Regions from separate parts of the Aquibium pacificum genome, predicted to be linked through region 2. Evidence: riboswitches for the same ligand, from Rfam matches in the RefSeq annotation. Region 2 holds a riboswitch; the other holds the start of a gene.
The links. Region 2 has a riboswitch for S-adenosylmethionine ahead of metX (homoserine O-acetyltransferase MetX). Riboswitches for the same ligand answer to the same signal wherever they lie in the genome.

Region 1: it holds a riboswitch for S-adenosylmethionine, as region 2 does, so the genes downstream of both, ABGN05_RS01785 (O-succinylhomoserine sulfhydrylase) here and metX (homoserine O-acetyltransferase MetX) in region 2, are expected to answer to the same signal.

Annotation. Positions count from the first base shown of each region.
Region 1 is NZ_JBDPGJ010000001.1:359,979-366,778, forward strand. Features, by position in the region: gene ABGN05_RS01760 (aspartate aminotransferase family protein) at 1-463, shown strand, start outside; gene argF (ornithine carbamoyltransferase) at 481-1,401, shown strand; gene ABGN05_RS01770 (Hsp33 family molecular chaperone) at 1,358-2,398, shown strand; gene apaG (Co2+/Mg2+ efflux facilitator ApaG/CorD) at 2,405-2,797, opposite strand; gene ABGN05_RS01780 (CDP-alcohol phosphatidyltransferase family protein) at 2,929-3,534, shown strand; gene ABGN05_RS01785 (O-succinylhomoserine sulfhydrylase) at 3,535-4,725, opposite strand; SAM riboswitch at 4,772-4,849, opposite strand; gene ABGN05_RS01790 (2'-deoxycytidine 5'-triphosphate deaminase) at 4,911-6,038, shown strand; gene ABGN05_RS01795 (ion transporter) at 6,043-6,800, opposite strand, start outside.
Region 2 is NZ_JBDPGJ010000002.1:1,173,736-1,180,535, reverse strand. Features, by position in the region: gene ABGN05_RS12160 (DUF2125 domain-containing protein) at 1-711, shown strand, start outside; gene ABGN05_RS12155 (prephenate/arogenate dehydrogenase family protein) at 786-1,721, opposite strand; gene hisC (histidinol-phosphate transaminase) at 1,721-2,821, opposite strand; SAM riboswitch at 2,921-2,998, shown strand; gene metX (homoserine O-acetyltransferase MetX) at 3,053-4,228, shown strand; gene metW (methionine biosynthesis protein MetW) at 4,225-4,839, shown strand; gene ABGN05_RS12135 (hypothetical protein) at 4,847-5,038, opposite strand; gene ABGN05_RS12130 (class I SAM-dependent methyltransferase) at 5,083-5,838, opposite strand; gene gloB (hydroxyacylglutathione hydrolase) at 5,940-6,707, shown strand; gene ABGN05_RS12120 (cupin domain-containing protein) at 6,707-6,800, shown strand, end outside.

The sequences.
Region 1 (6,800 bases), on a different contig from region 2:
CAAGGGGATCGGCGGCGGCTTTCCGCTGGGTGCCTGCCTTTCGACGGACGAGGCGGCGGTCGGCATGACGGCCGGGGTGCACGGCACGACGTTCGGCGGAAACCCGCTGGCGATGGCGGTGGGTAACGCCGTGCTGGACGTCGTGCTCGAAGAGGGATTTCTCGACGAAGTGAGCCGCAAGTCCCTGCTGATCAAGCAGGGCCTGGCCGCCATCGCGGACGAGTACCCTTCGGTCATCGAGGAGATCCGCGGCGTCGGGCTGATCCTCGGCATCAAGTGCCGGATGCCCAATGCCGGCGTCAACATGGCCTTCCGGGAAGAGAAGCTCCTGACGGTGCCGGGCGGCGACAACGTGGTTCGGCTCCTTCCCCCTCTGACGGTGACGGACGAGGAAATCCGCACGGGGCTGGAGCGGATTCGTGCCGCGGCGTCGAAGCTGGCTTCGAAATCCGGCGGCAACTGAGCGGAAGTGGCATAATGATGAACGGCAAGCCGCGCCATTTCACCGATCTCTCGGCGATCTCGACCGACAGCCTGCGATCCATGCTTGAGGATGCCAAGGCGCGAAAGGCGGAGGTGAAGGCAGGCAAGCGCAGCAAGCCCTTCGAGGGCAAGGTGCTGGCCATGATCTTCGATAAGCCGTCGACGCGCACCCGCGTGTCCTTCGACGTCGGCATGCGCCAGCTCGGCGGCGAGACGATCATGCTGACGGGTACGGAAATGCAGCTTGGCCGCAGCGAGACCATCGCCGACACCGCCAAGGTGCTGTCGCGCTACGTCGACATCATCATGATCCGGACGACATCGCACGATCGCCTGATCGAGCTTTCCGAGAATGCGACCGTTCCCGTCATCAACGGACTGACCGACGAGACGCACCCTTGTCAGATCATGGCCGACGTTCTTACATACGAGGAGCATCGCGGAGACGTGGCGGGCAGGCTGTTCGCCTGGTCGGGTGACGGGAACAACGTGCTTCATTCTCTGATCGAGGCCGCGGCCCGGTTCAGTTTCGACCTGAACATCGCGGTGCCTGGGGGCAGCGAGCCCGACACGAGGTTCGTGGACTGGGCGAAAGGCGAGGGCGCCCGCATCCGCTTCTTCGACGATGCCGCTGACGCCGTCAGCGGAGCCGACTGCGTGGTGACGGACACCTGGATCTCGATGGGCCAGGAGCATCGGGCACGCGGTCACAATGTCTTTCTACCTTATCAGGTGAACGCCGAACTCATGCGCCACGCCAAGCCGGACGCGCTCTTCATGCACTGCCTGCCCGCCCATCGCGGTGAAGAGGTCACCGACGAGGTGATCGACGGACAGCAGTCCGTGGTCTTCGACGAGGCGGAAAACCGGCTCCATGCGCAGAAGGCGGTGCTCGCCTGGTGTCTTTCCGGAGCATAGACGATTGATCAATGAACCAAGGCTCGGCGAATTCGGTTTCGCCGGCGACGACGTGGTCGTACCCTTCCAAGTGGAGCCGCTCGACATGCGCGGGCGCGCCGTCCAGCTCGGCCCGATGCTCGACCAGATGCTGGGACGGCATTCCTACCCCGAGCCCGTGGCGAGGCTGCTGGCGGAGTGCATCGTGCTGACGGCGCTGCTTGGAAGCTCCGTCAAGTTCGACGGCAAGTTCATCCTGCAGACCCAGACCGACGGGCCGGTAGACATGCTGGTGGCGGACTTCGCCACACCGGGGTCGATGCGCGGCTATGCGCGCTACGATGCAGAGCGGCTCGCCGAGGCGGAAGCCGCCCGGCAGACGTCGCCCGCGGAATTGCTCGGCAAGGGCATTCTCGCCATGACGATCGACCAGGGCGTCCATACGCAGCGCTACCAGGGCATCGTGCAACTGGACGGCGCTTCGCTCGAAGAGGTTGCGCGCACCTATTTCCGCCAGTCGGAGCAGATCCCGACCGAGGTACGCCTGTCGGTCGCCCGGCAGATCATTCCTGGCGCCGACGGCGGCAGCCAGCACTGGCGCGCCGGCGGCGTTCTGGCGCAGTTCCTGCCCGAAGCGCCGGAACGTCTCCGGTTGCCGGACCTGCCCGGCGGAGACGGCGACGAGGGCGACGTCGACGAGAGCGTCATCGACGGAGCGTGGATGGAGGTGCTCGCCTTGCTCGCCACCATCGAAGCCGACGAAATGCTAGATCCGACAATCGGTGCGGAACGGCTGCTCTACCGCCTGTTCCACGAACATGGCGTCGTGGTCTACCCCGGTGTGCCGGTCGCGGACGACTGTTCCTGCTCGCGCGAGAAGATCCGGTCCGTGCTGGACGGGTTTTCGCACGAGGAGATCGCCGAAAGTATCGAGGACGGAGAGATCCGCGTCACCTGCGAGTTCTGCTCGACCGAATACACCTTCGATCCTGCAGAGTTCGCGGGAAACCGGGAATAGCGGCCCTCAATTCACGGTACGCATTCCGTCGGGAAGGTCGAGCGAGAAGGCCGGAATGGCGATATCGAACCGCTGGCCTTGCGTGTCCCGCATGGTGTATCGGCCCACCATGATCCCCGACGGGGTGGAGAGGGGGCACCCGGAGGTGTACTGATAGCTGTCGCCCGGACCGAGCTGCGGCTGCTCGCCCACCACGCCGGCGCCCCTGACCTCTTCCACCCGGCCGGTGGCATCCGTGATGTGCCAGTAGCGCGACAGCAATTGTACGTGTTCGGCCGAGTGATTGGCTATCGTGACCCGATACGCCCAGACATAGTGATTGTCGTCGGGGTCCGAACGGTCGCCGAGATAGAAGGGTTCGACGCTGACTTCGATGTTGCGTGTTATTGCCCGATACATGAGACAAGCTCCGGGTGACTTCCTGGGGGGAACCTTCAACGAACGGCGCCGACGGGTCAACCGCCGAGATTTTCGCGCAATGGTGACCGAAATACGGTCGTTCCAACGCCCTTCGTTTCCGGCGGGTTCCCGTGCTTGACGGCTGGGCAAGGCGCAGGCTCGACCCTCTGCTCGACCGGCTGGCAGCGGGCCTCGCGTCCGCCGGGATATCCGCCAACGCCGTCACGCTCGCCTCGTTCGCCATCGGCATGGCTGCCGCCGCCGCGATCGCCGCCGGGTACACGGCAATCGGTCTCGTCCTCATCCTTGTGAGCCGGCTTGGAGACGGGCTCGACGGAGCGGTGGCTAGGATCAGGGGCAAGACCGATCTCGGCGGCTACCTCGACATCGTGCTCGACTTCTTCTTCTACGGTGCGATACCGCTCGGCTTTGCCGTCGCCGATCCGCCAGCCAACGCACTCGCCGCCGCCGTCCTGATCTCCTGCTTCTACGTCAACGGGGCGAGCTTCCTCGCCTTCTCCATTCTGGCCGAGCGGCGAAAACTCTCCACTCTCGCGCGCGGGGAGAAGTCCATCTTCTTCACCACGGGACTGGCGGAGGCGACGGAGACGCTCGCGGTATTCGTCGCGTTCTGCCTTTTTCCGGGCTGGTTCGCCGTGCTCGCATATGCCTTCGCGGCGGTGACCCTCTATACCGCCGTTTCGAGGATCGTGCTCGCCGCCAAGAGCTTCGGCTGACTACGCCGCCTTCTCCAGCGCCCGGTCCAGATCATCGATCAGGTCGTCCGCGTCCTCCAGGCCCACCGAAAGCCGCACCGTTCCGGGATTGATCCCGAGCTCGGCGCGCGCCTCGTCGGTCAGGTTCTTGTGGGTGGTGGTCGCGGGGTGGGTGATGAGGCTCTTGGCGTCGCCGAGATTGTTGGAAATGCGGATGGTCTCCAGCGCGTTCTGCATGCGGAAGGCGCCCTGTTTGCCGCCCTTGACCTCGAAGCAGATCAGCGTCGAGCCGCCTTTCATCTGCCGGGCGATGATGTCGGCCTGCGGATGGTCGTTGCGGCCGGGATAGATCACCTTCGCGATGCCCGGGTGGCAGGCGAGGTGACCGGCCAGGCGCGCCGCGCTCTCGGTCTGTTGCCGCACGCGAACCGGCAGCGTCTCCAGACCCTTGAGCAGTGTCCAGGCATTGAACGGCGAAAGGCTCGGTCCGGTATGGCGGAAGTAGTCGTGCAGGTTCTCGTCGATCCACTTCTTGTCCGACAGCACGATGCCGCCGAGGCAGCGGCCCTGCCCGTCGATGTGCTTCGTCGCCGAATAGACGACGACGTGCGCGCCGAGTTCCAGCGGCTTCTGCTGCAGCGGCGTGGCGAAGACGTTGTCGACCACGACCCGGGCGCCGATGCCGTTGGCGACCTTCGCGACCGCGGCGATGTCGATCACCTCCAGCGTCGGATTGGTGGGGCTTTCCAGGAAGAAGAGTTTCGTGTTCGGCCGCACCGCGGCCTCCCATTCCTCCATCTTCGTGCCGTCGACCAGCGTCGTCTCGATACCGTAACGCGGCATCAGGGTCTCGATCACCCAGCGGCAGGAGCCGAAGAGCGCACGCGCGGCGACGACGTGATCGCCGGACCTGACCGAGCAGAGCAGGGCGGCAGAGACCGCCGCCATGCCGGACGCGGTGGCGCGGGCATCCTCCGCGCCTTCCAGCAGGCACATGCGCTTCTCGAACATATCCACGGTCGGATTGGCATACCGGGAATAGATGAAGCCGGGCGCCTCGCCCTTGAAACGGGCTTCGGCCGCTTCCGCCGTCTCGTAGACGAACCCCTGTGTCAGGAAGATCGCTTCGGAGGTCTCGCCAAAGGCCGACCGTGCCGTGCCGCCATGCACCAGCGCCGTCGCCGGTCTCCAGTTCCGCTGCGTCTCGTTCATCGTCGTCCTGCCTCACGCACAAAAAAACCGGCCGCGAAAGTCGCATGCCGGCTTGCGTACGGCCCTTTAGCGACTTGTTTAACGTGGCTGCAAGCCGACCGGCCAAATCACCACGGGATAAACGGTCCCATAAACCCGGGGCGGGCTTGCGTCAATCGTTGCCGTATGAAACGTCGAATCGCCCGATGCGCCACGCGGCCGCATCAGGGCCGACCGGAGCGAAGACCTTGCGCACGACAGGCATTCTTCCCGACCACGAGATCGCGGCCCTCTTCGAAGCCGGTGCGCTGTCGGCGCCGCGTGCCCTCGACGCCGACCAGATCCAGCCGGCGAGCCTCGACCTCAGGCTCGGGGAAACGGCCTACCGCGTGCGCGCGAGCTTCCTGCCGGGACCGGGCAAGAGGGTCGCCGAAAAGCTCGACCGGCTGAAGCTCCACGAGATCGACCTTCGGGCAGGCGCGGTTCTGGAGACCGGCTGCGTCTACATCGTGCCCTTGCTGGAAAGCCTCGCATTGCCTCGCGGCGTTGCGGCTTCCGCCAATCCGAAGAGCTCGACCGGGCGGCTCGATATCTTCACCCGCGTCATGACCGATCACGGGCCGGAATTCGACAAGATCGCGGCCGGCTACAGGGGCGGCCTCTATCTCGAGGTGAGCCCGCGAACCTTCCCCATCGTTGCCAGGACCGGCTCGCGGCTGTCGCAGATCCGGTTCCGTATGGGCAACGCGATCCTCTCCGAGCCGGAACTGGCGGAGCTACACCGCACGGACGTGCTGGTTGCGTCCGAGCAGCCGAACGTGACGGGAGGCGGCATCGCGCTGTCGATCGACCTGGAAGGCATGGCGCAGGAGCCGATCGGCTACCGCGGCAAGCACCATACCGCGCTGGTCGACGTCGACAGGCGCGCCGCCCACGACGTGCTCGAATTCTGGGAGCCGCTGCACGCGCATGGCAGCCGCGAACTGATCCTGGACCCGGACGAGTTCTACATCCTCGTGTCGCGCGAGGCGGTGCACGTGCCGCCCGGATACGCCGCCGAGATGACGCCGTACGATCCGCTCGTCGGCGAGTTCCGCGTGCACTACGCCGGGTTCTTCGATCCCGGCTTCGGGCATTCCGGAGCCGGCGGCACGGGCAGCCGAGCCGTGCTGGAGGTGCGCAGCCACGAGGTGCCCTTCATCCTCGAGCACGGCCAGATCGTCGGCCGGCTGGTCTACGAGCACATGCTTTCCAAGCCGAAAGCGCTCTACGGGACCGATCTCGGCTCCAACTATCAGGCGCAAGGCCTGAAGCTGTCGAAGCACTTCCGCTGACGGGCTACCGCCGCTCGCTCGCCATCGCGCGCAGTTCCTCCCGCAGCGCCCTGATCTCGGCGAGAATCATCTCCTGTTCGCCCTGCAGCGCGGCGCGCTCGGCCGTGGCCTCGGCGTCGTGTTCCTCCTGCATGGCCGAGACGATGATGCCGATGAACAGGTTGAGCACGGTGAAGGTCGTGCAGACGATGAACGGGATGAAGAACAGCCAGGCCATGGGGAAGACCTCCATGACCGGCCGCACGATGCCCATCGACCAGCTTTCCAGCGTCATGATCTGGAACAGCGAGTAGGCAGACTTCGCGATGGTGCCGAACCAGTCGGGGAAGGTGGCGCCGAAGAGCTTCGTGGCCATCACCGAAAAGACGTAGAAGACGAGCGTCAGGAGGAGCATGATCGAGCCCATCCCCGGCAGGGCGGCGACCAGGCCGCCAACGACGCGGCGCAGCGACGGCACCATCGAAACCAGACGCAACACCCGCAGGATGCGCAGCGCGCGCAGCACCGACAGGTTGCCGGTCGCCGGGAACAGGGCGATGCCCACCACGACAAGATCGAAGATACGCCAGGGATCGCGGAAGAAGTCGAGGCGGTAGACGGCGAAACGCGCCAGGAGTTCGACGACGAAGACGGCGAGGATCGCACGGTCGAGGACTACCAGAATCGGTCCCCATTCGGCCATCGCGGCCTGTGAGGTCTCGAGCCCGAGCGTGATGGCGTTGACGATGATGAGGACGGTGATGGCGAGATCAAACCGGCGCG
Region 2 (6,800 bases):
AGGACCGCCGCGCAGGTTTACGATCCGTTCAGGATCATCGGAGAGCTCGACGCGCTCCATATCGGCTACCCCGGCCGCCAGCCGGGGGTGAGCGCCAGCGCCAGCGACATGCGGTTCAGCGCGTCGGTGGCGCAGCCCCTGCCCGAACGCGCATCCATTACCATGCGCGCGATAGCCGTGGACGCCGACCCGGAAGGCAACGATCTGCCCGTCACCGTCAAGGCCGCGACGGGCGCGGCCCACATGCGGCGCAACTCCGGCGACGTCGACGTCGCTATGGAGGCGCGCCACGTCAGCATCGTACCGGCGGGGATGGACGAAGCCATCCTGTTGCCGCTGATCAGCCTGGACCTGACCGTCGAGGACGGCGTCGAGCGGTTCGCGCGACGGACGGAGAGCCTGCGCGGCACGAGCATCGTGCTCAGAAGCGTGACGGTCTCGCTCGGCGAGGACGCGGGGGTGACCGTCTCAGGTCCCGTCGCCATCGATCCGCAGGGGCTGGTGGACGCCAGCCTTCAGATCACCGTCAACAAGCCCGCGACAGTCGCCGCCAGACTGGGGGAGGCGCTGCCGTCCGAGAGGGAACGCATCCAGGCTGCGCTGAGCGGCTTCGCCATGCTCGGCGACAGCCCTTCCCTCCCTCTCACGATCGAAAAAAGTGTCGCCCGAATCGCCTTCATCAACCTGGGGCGGGTGCCGGCGCTGAAGTGAGGGGAACAAGAACGCTGCGTCCGGGCTCGTTCGCCCAGATCACTCCGACACCGCTTAATGCCGAGTTCCCGCCGTCACGCCTTCTCCGGGTGCGCCACCGCCTGGCGGCCGAAGTCGGGAACGTCGATTTCCTGGCCGGCCTCGATGATGGAGCGGCGGATGGCGCGGGTTCGGGTGAAGAGGTCGAAGAGCTTGTCGCCGTCGCCCCAGCGGACCGCGCGCTGCAGCGAGGCGAGGTCTTCGGAAAAACGCGCCAGCATTTCCAGGATGGCGTCGCGATTGTGCAGGCACACGTCGCGCCACATCGTGGGATCCGAGGCCGCGAGGCGGGTGAAGTCGCGGAAGCCCGAGGCGGAGTACTTGATGACTTCCGACTTCGTCACCGATTCCAGGTCGTCCGCCGTTCCGACGATGTTGTAGGCGATGATGTGCGGCAGGTGGGAGACGATCGCCAGCACCATATCGTGGTGCTCGGGGTCCATCGTGTCGATGTTGGAGCCGCAGCGGCGCCAGAACTCCGACAGTCTTTCCACCGCCTGCGGATCGGCTCCGGGCGGCGGGGTGAGGATGCACCAGCGATTCTCGAAGAGCTCGGCGAAGCCTGCGTCCGGGCCCGAACGTTCCGTGCCCGCGATCGGATGCCCCGGAATGAAGTGCACGCCTTCGGGCACCTCGGGCATCATTTGGGCGATGACGGAGGCCTTGGTCGAGCCCACGTCGGTGAGGATGGCGCCGGGTTTCAGGGCCGGCGCGATGGCGCGCGCCACCTCGCCGGAGGAACCGACCGGCACGGAGACGATGACGAGGTCGGCGCCGGCAACGGCGCCCTTCGGATCGGCATGATATTCGTCGCCCAGACGGAGCTCTTCCGCCCGGGCGAGCGTCGTGGCGCTGCGCGTCGAGATCGCGACCGCTCCGGCGAGACCCTCGCGGCGGATGACATGCGCCAGCGAGGAACCGATGAGGCCAATGCCAACGAGCGCGACGCGTTCGAAAAGCGGTTCGGGCATCACGATTTCAGGAACTCGGCCAGCGCCGCCACCACGCCGCGGTTCGCCTCTTCTGTGCCGATCGTCATGCGCAGCGCGTTGGGGAAGCCGTAACCCGTCACGCGGCGCAGGATGTAGCCGCGCTGCGTGAGATAGTCGTCGGCCGCCGCGGCGGATTGCGCCTCGTCGGGGAAGTGGATGAGCACGAAGTTGCCGACGCTCGGGGTGACCCTGAGGCCGAGCTTCGTCAGTTCCTCCGTCAGCCAGGCGAGCCATTTGTCGTTGTGCGCGACGGCTTGTTCGACGTGGGCGCGGTCGCGGATCGCGGCGATGCCGGCCTCGATCGCGACGGCGTTGACGTTGAACGGGCCGCGCACGCGGTTCAGCGCGTCGATGATGTGAGCCGGCGCGTACATCCAGCCGAGGCGGGCGCCACCGAGCCCGTGGATCTTGGAGAAGGTACGGGTCATGACGACGTTCTGGGAGGACGCGACGAGTTCCATGCCGGACTCGTAGTCGTTGCGCCGCACGTATTCGGCATAGGCCGCGTCGAGCACCAGGAGCACGTGCTTCGGCAGCGCCGCATGCAGGCGCCGTACTTCCTCGAAGGGGATGTAGGTGCCGGTCGGGTTGTTGGGGTTGGCGAGGAAGACGATCTTCGTCTTGTCGGTCACCGCAGCCAGGATGGCATCGACGTCGGCGGTCTCGTCTGTCTCCTTGACGGCGACCGGAACCGCGCTCGCTGCCTGGGTGTAGATGCGGTAGACGAGGAAGCCGTGCTCGGTGAAGATCGCCTCGTCGCCCGGCTGGAGGTAGGTGAGCGCCAGCAGCCCCAGCACCTCGTCCGAACCGTTCGAGCAGATGATGTTGGCCGGGTTCAGCCCGTGCACCTCGGCGATTGCATCGCGCAGTCGCGTGGCCGAACCGTCGGGATAGAATTCGAGCCTGTCGGCGACGTCCCTGACCGCCTCGATCGCCTTCGGCGAGGCGCCGAGCGGGCTTTCGTTGGACGAGAGCTTGTAGACCGTCTTCACGCCGGCCGGCGCTGCGCTCTTTCCCGGCACGTAGGCCGCGATGTCCATGACGCCGGGTTTTGGCTCGGGACGCTGTAGCTCTGTCATGGTGGCGGTCCTGTCGGAAGAGGCTGGCTGTGCCGGAAGGCGGCTTGCTCTAGCAAAGCTTTGAAGTTGACGCAAAGGGACGACGGGGATAATAAGCGGGCCGAACGTCGTGGTGATTTGGCCGGTCGGCTTGCAGCCACGTTAAACAACTCGCTAAAGGGCCGATTGCGGATCGTAACCGGCTTGCCTTAGCGCAATGCCGGTTTTTTTTCGTCGGTGGAAGGAAGTGACATGGCCGCCCCGCGCGTCCGCACCTCGAACAACGAAGCCAACGAGCCGACGAGCCTCGTCGTTCGCTTCGGACCCGACCAGCCGCTCCGGCTCGATTCCGGCAAGACGCTGTCGCCGTTCCAGATCGCCTACCAGACCTACGGCACGCTGAACGAGGCGCGCTCGAACGCCGTCCTGATCTGCCATGCGCTGACGGGAGACCAGCACGTCGCCAATCCCAATCCGGTGACCGGCAAGCCGGGCTGGTGGGAAGTGCTGATCGGCCCCGGCAAGATCATCGACACCGACCGCTTCTTCGTCATCTGTTCCAACGTCCTCGGCGGCTGCCTCGGCTCGACCGGGCCGGCCTCGATAAATCCTCATACCGGCAAGCCCTGGGGGCTGGACCTGCCGGTGGTGACCATCCGCGACATGGTGCGCGCGCAGGTCATGCTGGTCGACCATCTGGGCATCGACCGGCTCTTTTCGGTGATCGGCGGCTCGATGGGCGGCATGCAGGTGCTCGAATGGGCGTCGAGCTATCCCGAGCGCGTGCTGACCGCGCTGCCGATCGCCACCGGCGCGCGGCATTCCTCGCAGAACATTGCCTTCCACGAGGTCGGACGGCAGGCCGTCATGGCGGATCCCGACTGGTGCGGCGGGCGCTACATCGAGGCTGGCAAGCGGCCCGAGAAGGGACTCGCCGTGGCCCGCATGGCCGCCCACATCACCTATCTGTCCGAGGCGGCATTGCACCGCAAGTTCGGCCGCAATCTCCAAGACCGCGAAGCGCTGACCTTCGGCTTCGACGCCGACTTTCAGATCGAGAGCTACCTGCGCCACCAGGGCATGAGCTTCGTCGACCGCTTCGACGCGAATTCCTACCTCTACATGACGCGGGCGATGGACTATTTCGACCTCGCCGCCGACCACGGCGGAAGGCTGGCGGACGCCTTCGCCGGCACCAAGACGCGCTTCTGTCTCGTGTCCTTCACCAGCGACTGGCTGTTCCCGACCGAGGAAAGCCGCACCATCGTGCATGCGCTGAACGCAGCCGGCGCTTCGGTCTCCTTCGTCGAGATCGAGACCGACCGCGGCCACGACGCCTTCCTGCTGGACGAGCCGGAACTCTTCGCCGCCATCAGCGGCTTCCTGCGCTCCGCGGCGCGCGCTCGGGGACTGGAGGAACTCGCATGACCGGCCGCAACGGACCCCGCATCGACCTCAAGGTCATCGCGGACTTCATCAAGCCCCGCGCGCGCGTGCTCGACGTCGGCTGTGGCGACGGCGAACTGCTGGAGTACCTGGAACTCGACAAGCAGGTTGACGGGCGCGGCGTCGAGATCTCGCAGCGCGGCGTCAACGAGAGCGTCGCGCGCGGTCTTTCGGTGATCCAGGGCGACGCCGACACCGATCTCGTCTTCTATCCGGACAAGGGCTTCGACTACGTGATCCTGTCCCAGACGCTGCAGGCGACACGGAACCCCAAGGAGGTGCTGAGGGAACTGCTGCGGATTGGAGAGCGGGCGATCGTCTCGTTCCCCAATTTCGGCTTCTGGCAGGTGCGCCTCTCGCTCCTGTTTCGCGGGCGCATGCCCGTGACACGCGAGCTTTCGTACAGCTGGTACGACACGCCCAACATTCACTTCTGCACCATCCGCGACTTCATCGCCCTGTGCGACGAGATCGGCGCGACGGTGGAAAGCGCCATGGCGCTCGACCGCGACGGACATTCGATCGGGGTGTCGATGCCGTGGTGGTTCTGGAATTTCTTCGGTCAGCAGGCCGTGTTCGTTCTGAAGCGCTGATCGGCAATCACGCGGCGACCGGCTCGCCGCCGGCGATTTCGGCTGTAATCTCGTGGAAGCACTCGCGCAGGAGGTCCAGATCGACCGGTCCGATCTCGCAGAGCCTGACGTCGATGTCGTCCAGCGAAACACCGCGCGCGTGAAGTTCGCGAATGATGGTGAGCAGCGTCGTCTTCTGATCGAAGCGCCAGAAAACCATGGCCGAATCCCCCGGAAGCCCGGAGGAATGATCAGAAAACATGGTTAACGCTGCGTTAAGTCTCCCTCGCGCGCTGCGCTTGCGCCTTGGGGTGCCAGCACGGGCACGAAGACGCGGCGCGAGGCGCGCTGGGCAACCGGCAGGCCCTGGTAGAGGCGCTTCTGGGCTTCCACGATGAGCACGCCGCAGAACATCGGCCAGAAGCGGCGCCCGCTGCGCTCCAGGATCTGATGGAAGCGCAGGACCCAGCGCTTCCTGGACGGAGGAAAGAGCAGCGCCTCGCTCCAGGCGGAGGGGGTGAAATTCGTCTCCCGCAACAAAGTCGTCAGTTGGCCACGCGACCAGGGGCGCCCGGTGCCGAAGGGCGTGTGCTCGAAGCGCGCCCAGACGCCGCGCCGGTTGGGCACCACGATTATGAGCCGACCGCCGGGGGCGAGCACGCGCCAGATCTCCATCAGGGTCTCGCGCGGGTTCTCCGCGTGTTCGAGCGCGTGCACCAGGAGCATGCGGTCGATGGAGGAATCGAACAGCGGCAGTTCCTCGTCGAAGACCAGCGCCGTGGCGGATGGGCCGTTGGGCGGCCAGTTGATGGCGCCCTGGGAGGCCGGCATGAAGGCAAAGACGCGCTCCGCCTCGGTTCCGAAGCGGTCCAGCCACGGCAGGGCGTAGCCCAGGCCCACGAGGCGCTCGTTCGGCAGGCCGGCCCAAACGCTGGACAGCGCCATCGCGATCGACCGCTCGGCCAGGCGGCCAAGCGTGGTGGAATAGAAGGAACGCAGGTCGACGATGTCGCAGTACATGGGCGCGGACGGTATCCATGCCCGCCGTACTCCGCAAGGAAGGGGTGGCGCGATAGTGGAACGCGCCCTATCGTTTCCCTCGAAATCACGAGGAGATGCGAATGGCTCTGCAGATCGAGCAGTTCATGTGCCGCAGCGACAATTTCGGCGTGCTCGCGCACGATCCCGACAGCGGCGCGACTGCGATCATCGACGCGCCGGAGGAACGCCCGATCCTGGCGGCGATCGAGCGTACCGGCTGGAAGCCGACGGTGATCCTGACGACGCACCACCACGGCGACCACGTCGAGGCCAATCTGGCGCTGAAGGAGAGGTTCGGGCTGACCATCATCGGGCCCGAGGCGGAAGCGGCGAAGATCCCCGGCATCGACCGGACGGTGAAGGACAACGACACCTTCGCGTTCGGCAACGAGGAGGTGCGGGTGATCTCCACGCCCGGCCACACGGCGGGACATGTCTGCTACCATTTCCCGCAATCGAAGATCTCCTTCACCGGCGACACGCTGTTCGCGCTCGGTTGCGGGCGGCTGTTCGAATGCAAGCCGCCGCAGATGTTCGATTCGCTGAAGAAGCTTGCGGCGCTGCCGCTGCACACGGTGATCTATTGCGGACACGAATACACGCAGGCAAACGCCCGCTTCGCGCTGTCGGTCGATCCGACGAATTCGGCGCTGAAGGAGCGCGCGGCCGGGATCGACAGGCTGCGCGCGGCGGAGAAGCCGACGCTGCCCACGACGCTGATGGAGGAGATGGCGACGAACCCCTTCATGCGCGCGCACGATCCGGTGATCCGGCGCAATCTCGGCATGGAGGGCGCCAGCGACGAAGCGGTGTTTGCCGAGATCCGCAAGCGCAAGGACGTCTTCTGATGGGCGACGCCGATCCGCGCCGGATCGTGCAGGCGCTCGGCATGCGGCCGCATCCCGAAGGCGGCTGGTACGTCGAGACTTTTCGCGACGGCG